Regions from separate parts of the Mycobacterium paraterrae genome, predicted to be linked through region 3. Evidence: riboswitches for the same ligand, from Rfam matches in the RefSeq annotation. Region 3 holds a riboswitch; each other region holds the start of a gene.
What was found. Region 3 has a riboswitch for cobalamin ahead of cobN (cobaltochelatase subunit CobN). Riboswitches for the same ligand answer to the same signal wherever they lie in the genome.

Region 1 (4,207 bases), 660 kb from region 3:
GGATGCCCTCGTCCTTGAGGATTACGTTTCCGTCTTGGTCCTTGATGCCGACGATCTGGTCGTCGAAGGCGCCGGAATCCTGGGCGGCAGCGGCCTTGTCGTGCGATCCGAGCGAGTACTGGTCGACGGTGGTCCGGTCGAAGCCCCACTGCTCGGCGATCATCTCGGCACCGATGCCTTGGTTGGGCGTCCGGTCGTAGCGGGCCTTGAAGTTCGGGGAGAACGGGTTGCCGCCGTTGGCCAGCGAAGCGCCCATCGGCGTCCGCGACATCGATTCGACACCGCCAGCGACCACTACGTCGTAATGGCCGGCAACCACGCCGGCCGCGGCGAAGTGGATCGACTGCTGACTCGAGCCGCACTGCCGGTCGACGGTTACGCCCGGCACGGTCTCAGGCCAGCCGGCGGCCAGCAGCGCCGTGCGGCCGATGTCCATCGACTGCTCGCCGGCCTGCATGACGCAGCCCCAGATCACGTCGTCGACGAGGCCGGGGTCGATACCGGCCTTCTCGACCAGACCATTGAGCACCTGCGCGGACAGGTCGGCGGCGTGGACGCCGGACAAACCGCCGTTGCGCTTGCCGATCGGTGAACGAACTGCCTCGACGATGACTGCTTCAGTCATGGCTCCATCTCCTTTGACGCTCGAGCTAATGTGCCCGACTCCTCCTCAGACCTAGCGGTCTGCATCGTCGTCGCGCGTACTTTTGTCGATTGTTGACCAACCGCTTAGTTGGGTCGCCGCCGGGGTGCCCTACCGGTGAGTAGCGTCGAAGGCATGTTGCGCATCGTCATCGTCGGCGGCCACGGCAAGGTCGCGCTGCATCTAGCCCGCATGCTCAAAAACCGCGGCGATGAAGTGACGTCGATCATCCGAAATCCCGACCACGCCGGCGACGTCTCCGCCGCCGGTGCGCGCCCCGTCGTCGCGGACATCGAGCACCTGGACACCGCCGCATTGGCAGACCTGATGTCAGGCCACGACGCTGTGGTGTTCTCGGCAGGCGCCGGCGGCGGTGACCCAGCCCGCACTTACGCGGTCGACCGCGACGCCGCGATCCGGGTAATCGATGCGGCCGAGCAAGCCGGCGTCAAACGATTCGTGATGGTCTCCTACTTCGGCGCGGGGCCCGATCATGGCGTCGCCGAGGACAATTCATTTTTCCCGTACGCAGAAGCCAAGGCCGCCGCGGACGCTCACCTCCGCAGCACCGAACTGGATTGGACCGTGCTCGGCCCGGGCCGGCTCACGCTGGAGCCGTCAACCGGCCGGATCGAACTCGGCGAGGGTACCGGTGAAGTGTCACGGGAGGACGTGGCTCTGGTCGCGGCCGCCGTGCTCCACGACCCCGCCACGGTCCGGAAAACCATCGAATTCAACAACGGTGATGTGCCGATCACCGAAGCGCTGGCTCGCTGCGGCGATCGCTAGCGCGGCAGTAGCTGCGCGCGGCGGGTCGACGCCGTTGACCTGTAATCTCGATGTCGCAGTCGGTCTGCCGATTTCGTCGTCCGCGACGAAGGCGGCATCGAACGAAGCATGTTAGATGTGCTTTTTAAGAGGGAACCCGGTGCGAGTCCGGGACTGTCCCGCAGCGGTATGCAGGAACGAACGTCGTCTTCGAGCACTGGTCACCCGACCGGGAAGCGACGGCCAGTAGGAGCACCACCCGGTGCGCGCCTGTGAGTCCGAAGACCTGCCGGCTGTGCCGGGCGCGCCGCGCCTGGCGGCTCACCGCCTCGTGGAATGGGCGTCTGGCCGTATCGGTTGCAGCCGCTGTGCGCTGCGCCGGATCGGTTTGCGTCCGTTGGCGGTGACCACCCCGTCGAGTGAAGGACGAAAACCGTGACCGTTACCCCTTTTACCGCCACCGTCACCGGCTCACCACGCATCGGCCCCAAGCGCGAACTCAAGCGCGCCACCGAGAGCTATTGGAAGGGCAAGACCAGCCGATCGGAGCTCGAGAAGGTCGCCGCGACGATCCGCAGCGACACGTGGAGCCAACTGGTTGCCGCCGGCTTGGACTCGGTGCCGATCAACACGTTCTCCTACTACGACCAGATGCTCGACACCGCGGTGCTGCTCGGCGCGCTGCCCAAGCGCGTTCAGGTCGTGTCCGACGACCTCGACCGCTACTTCGCCGCCGCCCGCGGCAATGGTGACGTCGTGCCGCTGGAGATGACCAAGTGGTTCGACACCAATTACCACTACATCGTCCCTGAGATCGGGCCGGACACCGAGTTCACGCTGCATCCCGAGAAGGTGCTGTCGGAACTGAAAGAGGCTCGCGATCTCGGCATTCCGGCTCGTCCGGTGGTGATCGGGCCGGTCACCTTCCTGATGCTGAGCAAGGCCGTCGACGGCGCCGGCGCGCCGATCGAGCGCCTCGACGACGTCGTCCCCCTGTACGCCGATCTGCTTAGTCAGCTCGCCGACCAGGGCGTGCAGTGGGTCCAATTCGACGAGCCGGTGCTGGTCACCGACATCTCCGAGGACGCCTCCGCGCTCGCCGAGCGGGTGTACAACGCGCTCGGTGCGCTGGAGAACCGGCCCGCGATCCACGTCGCCACCTACTTCGGTGACCCAGGTGAAAGCCTGGGGGCGCTCGCCCGGACGCCGGTCGAGGCGATTGGGGTCGACTTGGTCTACGGCCCCGACACCGCGGTGGCGTCCGTGACCGAACTGGCGGACAAGACGCTGGTCGCCGGCATCGTCGACGGACGCAACATCTGGCGGACCGACCTGCAGGCAGCGCTGAGCAAGCTGGCCAGCCTACTGGGTTCGGTTGGGTCACTGGCTGTTTCGACGTCATGCTCGACGCTGCACGTGCCGTACTCGCTGGAACCAGAGACCGACCTCGACGACGCGCTGCGCAGCTGGCTGGCGTTCGGCGCCGAGAAGGTGCACGAGGTGGCCACCCTGGCCAAGGCGCTCAAGGACGGTCGCGACGCGGTGGCCGACGAGATCGCGCAGTCCAACGCCGCCGTTGCGTCCCGCGCGAAGGACCCGCGGCTGAACAACGCCGAGGTTCGTGCCCGGCTCGACTCGATCGCGAAATCCGGCGGCACCGAACGTGGCCCGGCCGACCAACGTCGTGCGGCGCAGATCGAGCGGCTGCACCTGCCGCCGCTGCCTACGACCACCATCGGGTCATTCCCGCAGACGACCGAGATCCGCAAGGCCCGCGCCGCACTGGTCGCCGGCGAGATCGACGACGCCGAGTACACCAAGCGGATGCGCGCCGAAATCGCAGAGGTGGTCAAGCTGCAAGAGGACCTCGGCCTGGACGTCCTGGTGCACGGCGAGCCGGAGCGCAACGACATGGTGCAGTATTTCGCCGAGCAGTTGGACGGCTTCTTCGCCACCAAGCTCGGCTGGGTGCAGTCCTACGGCACCCGCTGCGTGCGTCCGCCGGTGCTATACGGCGACGTGGTTCGGCAGCACCCGATGACGGTGGAGTGGGCGAAGTACGCGCAGTCGCTGACGGACAAACCGGTGAAAGGCATGCTCACCGGGCCGGTGACGATCCTGGCCTGGTCGTTCGTCCGCGACGACCAGCCGCTGGCCGACACCGCCAACCAGGTGGCGCTGGCGATTCGCGACGAGACCGTTGATCTCCAGGAGGCCGGCATCGCGGTCATCCAGGTCGACGAGCCCGCGCTGCGAGAGTTGTTGCCGCTGCGCAATTCCGAGAAGCAGGCTTACCTGGACTGGGCCGTCGGTGCGTTCCGGTTGGCCACGTCTGGTGTCGCGGATTCGACGCAGATCCACACGCACCTGTGCTACTCGGAATTCGGCGACGTGATCGGCGCGATCGCCGACCTGGACGCCGACGTCACCTCACTCGAGGCGGCCCGCTCTCGCATGGAGGTGCTCGACGATTTGAACTCGATAGGCTTCTCCAACAGCGTCGGTCCGGGCGTCTACGACATCCATTCACCGCGGGTGCCGAGCACCGACGAGATCAGCACGTCGCTGCAAAGGGCGCTGAAAGCCGTTCCAGCCGAACGACTGTGGGTCAACCCGGACTGCGGCCTGAAGACTCGCAATCCGGAAGAGGTTATCGCGTCGCTGACCAACCTCGTCGAGGCAACCAAGAAGGTCCGCGCCGACGCGTAACCGGGCGCGTGCGGTCGGGCGCTACACCGACGTAGCGCTCGACTGCACGTGCACCGGCACGTCATCGGCCCAGGGCTGCCGGGTGAC
Region 2 (4,207 bases), 2.1 Mb from region 3:
GTGCGCGTCGCACGTCGATGCCCATCGTGCGGGCGTAACTCTCGCCCAGCAGCAACGCGTTGAGCCCGCGCACCGTCAGCGCCGCCGTGGCCAGTCCCACCGCGACCGCTGGCAGCAGCAGCCGCAGGTCCTGCCATGTGGTGCCGGCGAAGCTACCCAGACCCCACAGCAGGTACTGCTGCACCCGTTGCGGGTCGGCGTACACCAGCAACACGCTCACCAGCGCGGTGCTCGCCGCGCCGAGCATCACCCCGATCAGCAGCAACGTCGCCGCGGATCGCACCCAGCGGGCAAGGCTCAGCACGATTGCGAGCACGGCTGCTGCGCCGGCCGCGGCGGCGATCGCCACGCCGGCGCGTCCGCAGCCGGCCAGTCCCGCCGTGAAGCCCGACCCGGTGGCCATCACGACGACCGCGACGCCCAAGCCGGCGCCCGAGCTCACACCGAGGACGTAAGGGTCGGCGAGGGTGTTGCGGAACAGCGTCTGCATCTGCAGGCCCGCGACGCCGACGCCGGCGCCCGCTGCGATCGCGGTCAGGACCCGGGGCGCCCGCGTTTCGTGCACGATCACCTGCCAGCGTGGATCCGAGGCCTGCGCTCCCACCAGGGCCCGGACGGTGTCGAGCAGCGGCACGCGAACCGGGCCCAGCGCCAGACCCAGCACGGCGAGCACCAGCACGGCGGCGGCCGACGCCGTCAACACCACCGTGGTTCGGTTGAGCCGCACCATGATTGAAGCCGCCGAGGTCGCGGTCATGCGGCGGCGACCCGACGATAGAAGCTGAACTCGTGGCCGGGTGCCAGCTCCGGATGCAGGATCGCCACTAGGTCGCCCAGGATCAGGTCGGGCCGGGCCGCGCCGCGCTCCCAATAGTCATTGCCGCCCTCCGGGGCGACCGCCTTGGTCGCCGACCAGACCTGGCCGTTGCGCACGGCGGCAAGATCGGCGTACCGGTGGTCCTCGGCCACTGCGTTCTCGACGGTCTTCCAGTTGCTGTCGACCAGCCAGAGCGGCGACTGGCCGGCGCGGGCGTAGACCGACTCGAAGTTCAATTCCAATGTCCCACTGCTCGTTTCGTCGGACCACGGATAGCTGGCGCCCGCGTCGCGAAGGAGGCGACCGGCGTAGGCGCCGCCGGAGGGCATCAACCAGGTGCCCTGGTACATCGTTCCGGGCAGCACGGCGACCGGTCGGGCGCCGGCCGATCGCCGGACGAGCGCGTGGTAGTCCTCGCGCACTCGGGCGTACACCTCGGCGGCCTTTTTCTCGGTCCCGGTCAGGGCCGCCAACACCTTGATCCACTCGGCGCGGCCCAGCGGCGTGGACTCCAGCCATTCGGCGTCGGCGACCACGCTGATGCCACCGTCGCGCAACTTGCGATAGCTCGAGTCGTCGGTGCCCGCGGTGACCACGACATCGGGGTGAGCGGCGAGCACAGCCTCGACGTTGACCTGGTTACCCGAGGCGTAGCCGACCGTCTTGCCGTCGCTGATGCGCTGCCGCAGTGCGGAATCGACGACGTCGGCGGTATCGGCCACCCCGGTGACCGTGTCAACGCGACTCAGTTCGGCGACCATGCCCAGTTGGGTGATCGAGGCCGAATAGAGGCTGGTGACCGGGACCGTGATCCGTTGCGCACCGGCCAGATCGGCGGGAAGGTGCGCGGGCGGTGCGCCGCAGCGCACCAGCACGTAGCTCTCCGGATCGCCGTGTGGATACGGCTGCTTGACGGTCAGCACCTGATAGTGCTGGTGATAGGTGAGGGTGAAATTGGTGGCGTCGAGAACCGTGGATTTGTCCGGGAAGTGGTCCGCGCCGGGCCGCACGTCGGTGATGCAGCCGCGGTCTGGGTGCCCGCCTAGCGGCGGCGGCGCGGCGCAGGCCACCGGTAGCCAGCTGCTCAGGATCAGCGCCGCACAGAATCGGCGTGACATCGACTCTCGCTTTCGGGGTCGACCGCCCCGGCTCGCAGGACGCGATGACGTGAGTCTCCTGGCTCTCGGATCGCTGCTTGCCTCGCCTTCCGGCCGGGTGGGCCGTGGCTGGTGAGGGTCGCTCCCCGATGACAGTGGCGGGACCGCGCCGGATTCGCACCGGCTTCCTACGTCGTCATCGCCTTACGTGCGACATTGTCGCATCCTCGGGTGTCAGCCGGTGCCGGCGCTCAGCGCGTCGACCGCCGCGTCGATGTTGGGGACGACCGCGGAGCCGTGCCGGGCGACCAGTTGACCGAGGGCGCGAGCCAGGTGCGGCCCCACCGCGTCGGCCAGCAACACCTCCTCGCCGATCACGACGCCGCCCACCACGTGGGCCGCCATCAGCCGGGCGTCGGGGGTCACCTCGTACCGCCAGTCGCCGATCTGCAGCCGCGCGGGGTGCGACCTGAACATCCCGCGACGCTCGGCGGTGTGCACCACTCCCGGCAGGCCCGCAAAGACGTTGATCACCAATCCGATTCCGCCGGGGCCCGAAAGCGCGTCGGATATTGTGCGGCTTACTCGCTCGGCGTCGAACTGTGCCATCAGGTACTGAAGGCCATCAGTCGTTCATGGCCAGCACGAATTGCGGCGCGATCGTCTCGGCGGTACCGCTGCGGCGGACCGCGGTTCCCGCGGCGTAGAACTCCACGGTGTGAAAGCCCCAGGCGTAGTTCTGGATGTTGAAGTGGACTCCGACGACGCCGCTGGCGCCGTCGCGTTCGGCTTCACCCTGCATCCGCGACATGGCCAACTCGCGGGCTTCGTAGTTGCCCTGCGTCCACTGTGGCATCTCGGTATTGCGGCCCATCTGCCGAAGAGTCTGCATAAAGCCCTGCGCGGCAATGTGAAAGACGCAGTTACCCATGACGAAGGCGACCGGTGCCCAACCCGAGCGCAGCAGGGTGGTCAGGTCTTGTCCGGTCAGGTGGCTGGAAAACGCCTGCCCGTTGGCCCGCTTGAAGGCCCCCGGTTTGGGCGTGTAGCGCACCGCGGTGCCGACCGCGATGAACTCCAGGTGCTCCGCCTCGGCGCCGTGTTGGCGCCATTCCAGGCGAACGCCGACGACACCGTCGGCGCCCAGCGCGTCGGCTTCGGCCTGCATGCGGGCCATCGCGTTCCACCGGGCCCGATACGTCGCCTCCGTGAGCACCGGCAGCTCGGATTGTTGCCGGATACCGGTGAATTGGTAACCGACGTGGTAGACCGAGACGCCCATGACGAGGTCGAGGGGTTCGAAGCCGGCGCCGTGCAGCAGCGCGAATTCGTTGATGGACAGATCCGAGGTGAACACGCGGTCGGCGTGTGAGAGCCGTTCGCTGGCAACTGGGTCGAGCGGGGTCGATGACATCCGCACATCGTACGAGGCCAGCGTGTTTCTCCAGCGGCATTCAGTCCAGGCGGTACCGAATCAGACGTGAACTGTTTGCGACGACCGCCACCGAGGACGCGTTGTGCAGGATCGCGGCAAGCACCGGCGAGAGCGCGCCCCCGGCGCCGATCAGCAGCCCTGCGGCGTTGACGGCGATCGCCATGCCGTAGTTCTGCCGGATCACCTCGACCGCGCGCGTTCCCAGGTCGCCCACGTCCAGCAGTCGCCGTAGGTCGTCGTTGGCCAGCGCCACATCCGCGGTCTCCACCGCGACGTCAGTGCCGGCGAGGCCCATCGCAATACCGATGTCGGCGGCCGCCAGCGCGGGCGCGTCATTGATGCCGTCGCCGACCACACCGACGACGTACCCCTCGTCTTGAAGGTGGCGGACTACCTCGAGCTTGTCCTCGGGCATCACCTCGGCGCGCCACTCGTCGATACCGAGCTCGGCGGCAACGACTTTCGCGATCTCGGGATGATCGCCGGTGAGCATGACGATGCGACGAATCCCGTTGGCGCGCAGCTTCTTCAACACATCGGGCGCTTCAGTGCGGACCTCGTCCCGCAGGCTGATCAGGCCCACCAGGGTGTCGTCGACGGCAAGGAGCAGCGGAGTCTCGGCCTGCTGGCGCAGCTTGTCCACCCAGTCCGACGCCTCTTGTGAGACCGTGACGTGCTCGGCGCGCAGCAGCGACGGGCTGCCCAGCAACAGGGTCCGGCCGTCCGCCCAGGTCCGCATGCCCAGACCGACCAGCACCTCGCATTCCTCATGCGGCGGGATGGTGATCCGGCGTTCCTCGGTCGAGCGGATCACCGCCTCGGCCAGCGGGTGCCGGGAGTGCAGTTCCGAGCTCGCTG
Region 3 (4,207 bases):
GCGACGTTCCGTTGTTGATTAGCTTGTTGCGGCCATGGGGTTTCGCGCTGGCAACCTCGCGCGCAATCGCGGTCGTCATCCGGTGGCCTGCGTGTAGATCTTGGTGATGCTGCCCGACTTCTTGTCGAACAGCTGCGGGTCTACCGTCGGCCAGCCGCCCAGATCGGCGAGCGTCCACAATTTCTGCGGCACTGGGAACTGGTCGCGTACCTGCGCGGCGATCGCGGGATCCACGGGGCGGAATCCGGCAGCTGCCCACACCTTTTGGGCCTCGGCGGTGTACTGGAAGTTCTTGAAGGCGACGGCGGCGTTCACGTGCGGACTGGTAGTCACCACCGCCACCGGATTCTCGATCTTGATGGTCTGCGGCGGATTGAGGTGGATGATCGGCTTCCCTTGTCGCTCGGTGGCGATGGCCTCGTTCTCGTAACTGATCAGCACATCACCGCTGCCCTGGACGAACACGTCGGTGGCCTCGCGTCCGGAGCCCGGGCGCAGCTTGACGTGCTGGCTGACCAGCTTGTGGACGAAGTCGAGGCCGGCTTTCGGGTCGTGGCCGCCGTTGCTCTTGACCACGTAGGGCGCCAGCAGGTTCCACTTCGCCGAGCCGGAACTCAGCGGGCTGGGCGTCACCACCTCGATACCGGGACGCAGCAGGTCGTCCCAGTCTTTGATGTTCTTGGGATTGCCGGGGCGCACCACCAGGGTCACGACCGACCCGAAGGGGATGCCTTTGGTGGCGTCTTTGTCCCAGTCCTTCGAGACCTTGCCCGCCTTGACCAGCCGGGTGATGTCGGGCTCGACGGAGAAGTTGACGATGTCGGCGGGTTTGCCGTCGACGACACCGCGGGACTGATCACCCGATGCGCCGTAGGAGGCGATCACCTGGATCCCTTTGCCCTCGGGTGAGGCGTTGAACGCCGGGATGACCTTGCTCCAACCAGGCTCGGGTACCGAATATGCGACCAGGGTGATGCTGGTCTTGGCGCCGGAAGATCCGCCTCCGCCCACGACATCGCTGGCACCTCCGTGGCACGCGGCGATCATCCCCGCGGCGACGGTCAACGCAACAGCGTGTCGCCACGACGGGGAGGGTTTGTTGTCGTCGAACAATGGTCGACCTTTCGGCAGTTGAGCTTGACGTCTGACAGATCCCGATACGAAGAAACGAAGGGGGCAGAAGGTCAGCGACAACAATGCACGTCAGCGACGGCGCAATCGCCCACGGCAATGAGCGCCAAGACGTGGCACTCGGTACTGCCGGACGCTGCGTGCATGGGCGAAGCCTAACAGAATGCTGTGCGCGCGCAGCCAAACCCGCTGCAGGTCAGCGGGTCAGCAGCCAAGCAACGATCACCAAGACCACCAGCGCAACCAGGATCAAGGTGACCCGCGACCGCGGCATTCCGGTGTTTGCGCTCATCCGGCTTCTTCGTCGCTGCGCCGGAGGCGGTTCATCAGGGTGATTCCGCGACCCAGCGCGCTGTCCAGCGCGGCGGCAATGGCGAAGGCCAACACCAGCACCACCGGCATCACCACGATCGTCTGGAAGACGAACCCCAGGCCGGACAGCCACAGCTCGACGCCGTCCCACCAGTTGAGGATCGCGTTCATCCGGCTCAGCCTATCGGCTGGATTAAGCTGGTGCGCGCATGTCTCGTGGTGACAGGAATCCGGTGCAAGCCCGGGGCGGTTCCGCCACTGTGATGGCCGCGGCGCCGAGCCGACGGTCAGAGCCAGACACTGGCCACGAGGCACTCCAATCGACGGGGCGAGAACCCCGAGGAGGAACCTTTTGAGCCACCGCATCGCCCTGCTGTCCACATCCGACACCGACCTGCTGTCGGCGCGTGCGTCGCTGGCGCCCTACAACCTGGGCAACCCGGCGCGTCAGCCGATCGAAGATGTTCTCGCCGACGCCGAGGTGGTGATCCTGCGGGTACTGGGCTCGTCGGCGGAGGTGGCCGAGGAACTCACCGCGCTGCGGGCCACCGGTCTTCCGCTGGTGGTGCTCGGCGGCGAGCGTACGCCCAGCGCGGAGTTGATGGAATGCTCGACCGTTCCGATCGGGCTTGCCGCGCAGGCACATTCGTATCTTGCCGAGGGCGGTCCGGCCAATCTCGCTCAGCTGCATGCGTTTTTGTGTGACACCGTGTTGCTCACCGGTGAGGGGTTCGACGAGCCGGTGGTGATCCCCGAGTGGGGCTACGCCGCCCGGTCCGCCGATGTGACGGCCGAGACGCGGGTCGGCGTGCTGTACTACCGGGCCCACGAGGTCAGCGGGAACTCCGGCTTCGCTCACGCGCTGGCCGACGCGGTCGACGCCACCGGCAACGCAGTCGGTGTGCCGATCTTCGCATCGTCGCTGCGCAGCGCGCCCGACGAATTGTTCGACGCGCTCGGCACTTTGGATGCACTCGTGGTCAGCATGCTGGCAGCCGGCGGGTCCAAGTCGGCCGCCGCCGGCGCCGGTGAAGACGACTCGTCGTGGGACATCGAACGGATTGCCGCATTGGACATCCCGGTGCTGCAGGGTCTTTGCCTGACCTCGTCGCGCGAGGAGTGGCAGGCATCAGACGATGGTGTCACTCCTTTGGATTCGGCGACGCAGATCGCGATCCCCGAGTTCGACGGGCGGATCATCACCGCGCCATATTCGTTCAAGGAGGTCGACAACGACGGGCTGCCGCACTATGTCGCCGATCCGGAACGTTGCGCGCGGGTCGCCGCGATTGCGGTGAACCACGCGATGCTGCGCCGCATCCCCAACCAGGACAAGAAGATTGCGTTGGTGCTGTCGGCCTATCCGACCAAGCATTCGCGGGTCGGCAATGCGGTAGGCCTCGACACCCCGGCGTCCGCGGTGCGGCTGCTGCACCGCCTCGCCCGGGACGGCTACGACGTCGGCGACGGGTTCGGCGTGCTCGGCATCGACGACGAGACGCAGGCCGGTGATCAGCTGATGCATACGCTGATCGACGCGGGCGGCCAAGACGAACAGTGGCTCACCACAACCCAGGTCGACGGCGCGCAGGTGAAAGTGACTCCGGCGCAGTACACCGAGTGGACCGCGGGCCTGCCCAAAGAACTCCGCGATGCGATCACCGAGGCGTGGGGCCCGGCACCCGGACGGCTGTTCGTCAACGACGACGGCGACGTGGTGATCGCTGCGCTGCGGTCCGGCAACGTGGTGCTGATGATCCAGCCGCCGCGCGGATTCGGCGAGAACCCCGTGGCGATTTACCACGACCCCGACATGGCGGTCAGCCACCACTACCTGGCCGCGTACCGCTGGCTCGAGCACGGCTTCGGGGCCCACGCGGTGGTCCACCTCGGCAAGCACGGCTCGATGGAATGGCTGCCCGGCAAGAACGCCGCGCTGTCGGCGGCGTGCGCCACCGACGCGGTGCTGGGGAACCTGCCGCTGATCTATCCGTTCCTGGTCAACGACCCCGGTGAAGGCGCCCAAGCCAAGCGCCGCGCCCACGCCACGATCATCGACCACCTCATTCCGCCGATGGCGCGCGCCGAAAGCTACGGCGACATCGCCCGACTCGAGCAGCTGCTGGACGAATACGGCAACATCGCGGCGATGGACCCGGCCAAGCTGCCGGCGATCCGCGGCGAGATCTGGAATCTGATGCGTGCCGCCGAGATGCACCGCGATCTCGGGCTCGACGACCGTCCCGACGACGAGGAGTTCGACGACTTCCTGCTCCACGTCGACGGGTGGCTGTGCGAGATCAAGGACGCCCAGATTCGCGACGGTCTGCATGTCCTCGGTGAAGCGCCGACCGGCGAGGCGCGAGTCAATCTGGTGCTTGCCATCCTTCGGGCCGCGCAGGTGTGGGGCGGTAAGGACCACGCCGTGCCGGGACTGCGCACCGCGCTCGGCCTCAAAGACGGCGCCGAGATTTCGGCCGTCGACGAGATCGAGAGCCGTGCCCGCGCGTTGGTCGAAGCGATGGAGTCCGCCGGCTGGGACGTCGACGGTGTCGATGCCCTGCACGACGAGCCGGACGTACAAGCGTCATTGCGGTTCGCCGCCACCGAGGTGGTGCCGCGGCTGTCAGGTACCGCGGGTGAGCTCGACGCGGTAATGCGCGCCCTGGCAGGCGGTTTCGTGCGGCCGGGGCCGTCGGGCTCGCCGCTGCGTGGCCTGGTGAACGTCTTGCCGACGGGCCGCAACTTCTACACCGTGGACCCG
Region 4 (4,207 bases), 2.1 Mb from region 3:
CCCACCGTTGCATCAGCCACAGCCCGACCGCTTCGACGATCTCGATCAACGCGTACCCGGCCAGGGCGATCGCGATCCACTGCAGCGTCGACGAGGACAGGGCGAAGGCGTGGGTGATCTCGCGAACGAGCTTGGAATTCTCTGGATTCCAGCCCACCTGGTCGGCCAGCGGCTTCAGCAGGGGCATGTCGCGATCCAGCACGTGCTGCCACTTGACTCGCGATCCACTGAACTTCACCACGCCCGCGGCCACTAACAGGAAGATCACGGCGCGAAAGGCGCGTTCGATCGCGAGCGCGCGCATCAGGGTGCGGTCCCGCAGGAATCGTCCGCGCGGTATCTCCGGCGCGGTGTTCGCCGGGCCGGAGCGACGCGGCGGGCCGACCACGAAGGTCTCACAGCGCAGACAGCGCCAAGCCTCGCCGACGGGGGTGTCGACCGTCAGACGCTCACGCAGCTTCGGCTCATCGGGAGCAAAAGTCGCGTGCCCACGCAACCCGCACGAGCGCAGCGCAAAATCCACCATGTCTGCACGCTACAGCGGCGTCGCGTGTCGTCGGCGTCAGTCGAGCTGCGGATTCCACGTGTTCGGCAGCATCGGCACAGTCGACTCGCCGCCGAAGTGGTCCCGGCTCAGCGTGGCCAGCCCGCCGGGTTCGGCCGCGTCCTCGCGGGCGGCGCTGCCGGCGAACCCCAGGGGCCCGGCGCCGCTGTCCGATGCGGTCACGGCTGGCTCTGGCTCCAGGTCCATGTACTCGTAGCCGCGGCCGATCATCGTGGCCTTCGCCCGCCGGCGACGCTGGGCCGGCTGCAGATCCTCGGAAGCTGCTGCAGCTGAGGGGTTTTCGTCGATCTGGATGGCTGCCGTGCTGGCCCTCTTGCTGGCGCCCCTGGCCTGCTGCGCGGCCAAACCGAGATCGCCGACCATGTACATGTATGCCGGCATGGTCACGCCGGGCGGTCCCGCCGGCGTGGGCGGCGGAGGTGGCGCCGGGGCCGCGGCCGGGGCGTGGACCAACGGCGCGGGGGCCGGCGCCGGTGCCATCGGTGCGGGTGCGGGTGGCGGGGGCGGGGTCGGGGCCATCGCAAAGGCCGGGGCCAGCATGGGTGCGGTTGTCGGGGCCAGGCCGGCCAGCCCGGCCAGACCGGCCAGGCCGGCCAGGCCGACGGGCGCCGCCGCCAGCGGAACCAGTGATGCCGTCGCGGCGGGCAGCAGAGCCGGTAGCAGCGGGAGCAGCGTCGATTGCAGGATGTAGTGCAGCAGTTGGATGGTGTTGCCGATCGTCGAGCCGACGATCTCCACCATGGCGGCCGGAATCACCAGGATCAGCGCCTGCGGGTTGAACGCGGCGGTGTAGGCGATCGCCAGTAGGTCGTCGGCGATGACGATGCCGGTGAAGGCGACATAGGATCCCGGGTCGAGCGGCACCGACAGCACGTAGGCGATGGTGGCCGGATTGAGGTAGCTCAACGGATCACCGGTGTAGGCCAGCCACGAGCCGGGCACCCCGATTGGCGGGAGCCACGACGGGTCCAGGCCCTGCAGCCACGTCCCGATCGGGTCGTTGACGCCGGTATAGCCGATCTCGTTGAAGAAGTCCAACAGCTGTTGGTAGAGCGGGAATTGGCTGGGATCCGGATACGGGGGCTGGGGGAACAGCCCCTCTAGGAAGCTCTGCAACTGCTCGAACCACGCTGGCGGCGTCGACGGGTCGGTGGCCGCGGCCGCTTTGACGATCGTCGGCGCCGGTTCGGACTGTGGCGCCGCGGCGACCGCGGCCCCCGCGACGCCCTCGTAGGTGCTCATCACCGTGGCGGCCTGGACCCACATCCGCGCGTAGTCGGCCTCGTTGGCGGCGATCGGAATCGTGTTGATACCAAAGAAATTCGTCGCCGTCAGCACAGCGTGGGTGGCGTGGTTGGCGGCCAGCTCACCGAGGGTGGGCATGGCGGCCAGCGCGGCGGTGTACGCGGCGGCGGCGGTCTGTTGCTCGACGGCCATCGCGGCGCTGTTCGCGCCCGCCTTGGCCAGCCACGCCAGGTAGGGGGCATGCGCGGCCGCGTAGGCCGCCGCGCTCGGACCGTCCCACGCGGCGCCCTGCACCGCGCCGATTACGGCCGTCAAGTCATCGGCGGCCTCGGCGTACTCCGCGCTCAGTTCGGTCCACGCCTGCGCGGCCGCCAGCAAGGATGCTGGCCCCGGGCCGCTGCTCAGCAGCGCCGAGTGGACCTCCGGAGGTGCGGCCATCCAGACCGGGGCGGTCACGCACGGATGTCGGGAATTGCGGAGAACAACGCGCTCAGCGTCATAGGAGACTCTCGCTCTCGGGGTCGACCGCCCCGGCTCGCAGGACGCGATGACGCGAGTCTCCTGGCTCTCGGATCGCTGCTTGCCTCGCCTTCCGACCGCGAGGGCCGTGGCTGGTGAGGGTCGCTCCCCGATGACAGTGGCGGGACCGCGCCGGATTTACACCGGCTTCCTCTTTCGTCATCGCCTAACGGAGATGATCTTGCCATACCACGCGGCACGCCACCTCGAAACGTCGGCGAATCATTCGTTCCTGCGCCCGGTATCGAGAACCGGCGCCGAACTGTACGGTGACGACGATGACGGATGAATCGCGCGCAGTAGTCCGCAATCAGCTGCTAGTCGACGCCCTCGGCGGGCCGATCGATTTGAACGCGGTGGATTGGCGTGTGCGACACCATCATCCGTCGGCTTCGCCGGCCGAGCTGCAGAACGAGACGCTGGACGCCATCCGGGAATGGGTGAGCGACGGCCTGTTCCGGCTGGGTGAGCGCCGTGGTAAGACGCACCGTTTCTCGGCCTGGCGTCATTCGCTGGACCATTCGCTGCGCACGATTTCCCACGCGTACGTCAAACACTATGGGGATCCGGAGAAGTGGATGTACTCGGTGTGGCTGGCGCTCACGGCGGAGGGTGAATCGCTGGCCAGGTCGCTCGAGCAGAAAGACATCGACGGCTACCGGTCGACGACCCCGTGATGCGGCGTTGAGCGCCGTGCAGGTGCGGCCCGCCACCGCCGGCGACCTGGCGCGGGTTCGCGAGATCCTCAACCACTACATCGAGCATTCCGTCTTCAATTTCCGCACCGAACCGCAGGGCATCGACGAGGTCCGCGCCTTATGGGCCAAGCGGCACGAGCGATATCCATGGCTGGTCGCCGTCATCGACGACGACGTCGTAGGCACGGCCTACGCGGGGCCCTGGAACGAGCGCGCCGCCTACCAGTGGACCGTCGAATCCACCATCTACGTCGACCCGTCGACGCGTCGCCGCGGCGTCGGTGACACGCTGTACACCGAACTACTCGATGCGTTGCGGCGCAGCGGATTTCACAGTGCTATCGCGGTGATCGCGCTGCCCAACGAGCCGAGCGTGCGGCTGCACGAGCGGCATGGGTTCGCTCCCGTCGGCCATCTTCGTGAGGCCGGTTATAAACACGGCTCGTGGCACGACGTCGGCTTCTGGCAGTGCAGGCTGGCCGAGGGCTAACCGAGTTCGGCTGTGCAGTAGTAGTTTTCGGTCTGGCCGTCGTTGCGCTGTGGCACTGTCAGCCCGGCGTCGGCCAGCAATTCAGCGGACCGACGCCTGGTCGCCTGCCAGCCGCGCTCCTGCAGGTACGGTGCGACGTCGTGGCGCTCGCCGCCGTACCAGAGGTCGTCGATGCGGGCGTCGAGGCCGTGCTCGTACCACTTCTGCGACGAGGTCCGCATCACCTCCAGCGACTCCGGCGTACTCAAGAAGATCTCGACCACCAGTCGGCTCCCCGGCGCGCTGAGCTCAGTGATGTTGTCCAGCAACCGATCCTGTGCCTCCGGCGGCAGGAAGGCGAGCAGGCCTTCGGCGACCCAGGCGGTGGGCCGGTTGCTGTCGAAACCCGCCTGACGCAGGGCTGCCGGCCAGTCGTCGCGCAGATCGACCGGTACCGCGCGCAGGTCGACGGTCGGCTCGGCGCCCGCAGCCGCGAGCGTCGCCGTCTTGAAGTCCGTCACCTGTTGCTGGTCGATTTCGAACACCACGGCGTCGGCGGGCCAGGACAACCGGTAGCCGCGGGCATCGAGACCGGAGGCCAGCACGACGACCTGACGGATGCCGGACGCGGTCGCGTCGTTCAGGAACTGGTCGATCAAACGGGTTCGGACCGTGAGCAGGTCGGTCATCGGTTGCATGCCCCACGGGTGG

Region 1: it holds a riboswitch for cobalamin, as region 3 does, so the genes downstream of both, metE (5-methyltetrahydropteroyltriglutamate--homocysteine S-methyltransferase) here and cobN (cobaltochelatase subunit CobN) in region 3, are expected to answer to the same signal.
Region 2: it holds a riboswitch for cobalamin, as region 3 does, so the genes downstream of both, MKK62_RS15980 (ABC transporter substrate-binding protein) here and cobN (cobaltochelatase subunit CobN) in region 3, are expected to answer to the same signal.
Region 4: it holds a riboswitch for cobalamin, as region 3 does, so the genes downstream of both, MKK62_RS15935 (PPE family protein) here and cobN (cobaltochelatase subunit CobN) in region 3, are expected to answer to the same signal.

Annotation. Positions count from the first base shown of each region.
Region 1 is NZ_CP092488.2:525,789-529,995, forward strand. It holds gene MKK62_RS02310 (thiolase family protein) at 1-625, opposite strand, end outside; gene MKK62_RS02315 (SDR family oxidoreductase) at 779-1,432, shown strand; cobalamin riboswitch at 1,508-1,719, shown strand; gene metE (5-methyltetrahydropteroyltriglutamate--homocysteine S-methyltransferase) at 1,847-4,120, shown strand; gene MKK62_RS02325 (DUF3556 domain-containing protein) at 4,142-4,207, opposite strand, start outside.
Region 2 is NZ_CP092488.2:3,311,352-3,315,558, forward strand. It holds gene MKK62_RS15975 (FecCD family ABC transporter permease) at 1-757, opposite strand, end outside; gene MKK62_RS15980 (ABC transporter substrate-binding protein) at 754-1,935, opposite strand; cobalamin riboswitch at 1,967-2,148, opposite strand; gene MKK62_RS15985 (DUF5073 family protein) at 2,149-2,523, opposite strand; gene MKK62_RS15990 (heavy metal-binding domain-containing protein) at 2,540-3,328, opposite strand; gene ctpC (manganese-exporting P-type ATPase CtpC) at 3,369-4,207, opposite strand, start outside.
Region 3 is NZ_CP092488.2:5,390,849-5,395,055, forward strand. It holds gene cysT (sulfate ABC transporter permease subunit CysT) at 1-79, opposite strand, end outside; gene MKK62_RS25880 (sulfate ABC transporter substrate-binding protein) at 76-1,047, opposite strand; gene MKK62_RS26555 (Ms4533A family Cys-rich leader peptide) at 1,185-1,277, opposite strand; gene MKK62_RS25885 (hypothetical protein) at 1,420-1,614, opposite strand; cobalamin riboswitch at 1,644-1,766, shown strand; gene cobN (cobaltochelatase subunit CobN) at 1,796-4,207, shown strand, end outside.
Region 4 is NZ_CP092488.2:3,303,516-3,307,722, forward strand. It holds gene MKK62_RS15930 (DUF2127 domain-containing protein) at 1-526, opposite strand, end outside; gene MKK62_RS15935 (PPE family protein) at 563-2,266, opposite strand; cobalamin riboswitch at 2,345-2,548, opposite strand; gene MKK62_RS15940 (hypothetical protein) at 2,608-3,006, shown strand; gene MKK62_RS15945 (GNAT family N-acetyltransferase) at 3,023-3,517, shown strand; gene MKK62_RS15950 (class I SAM-dependent methyltransferase) at 3,514-4,207, opposite strand, start outside.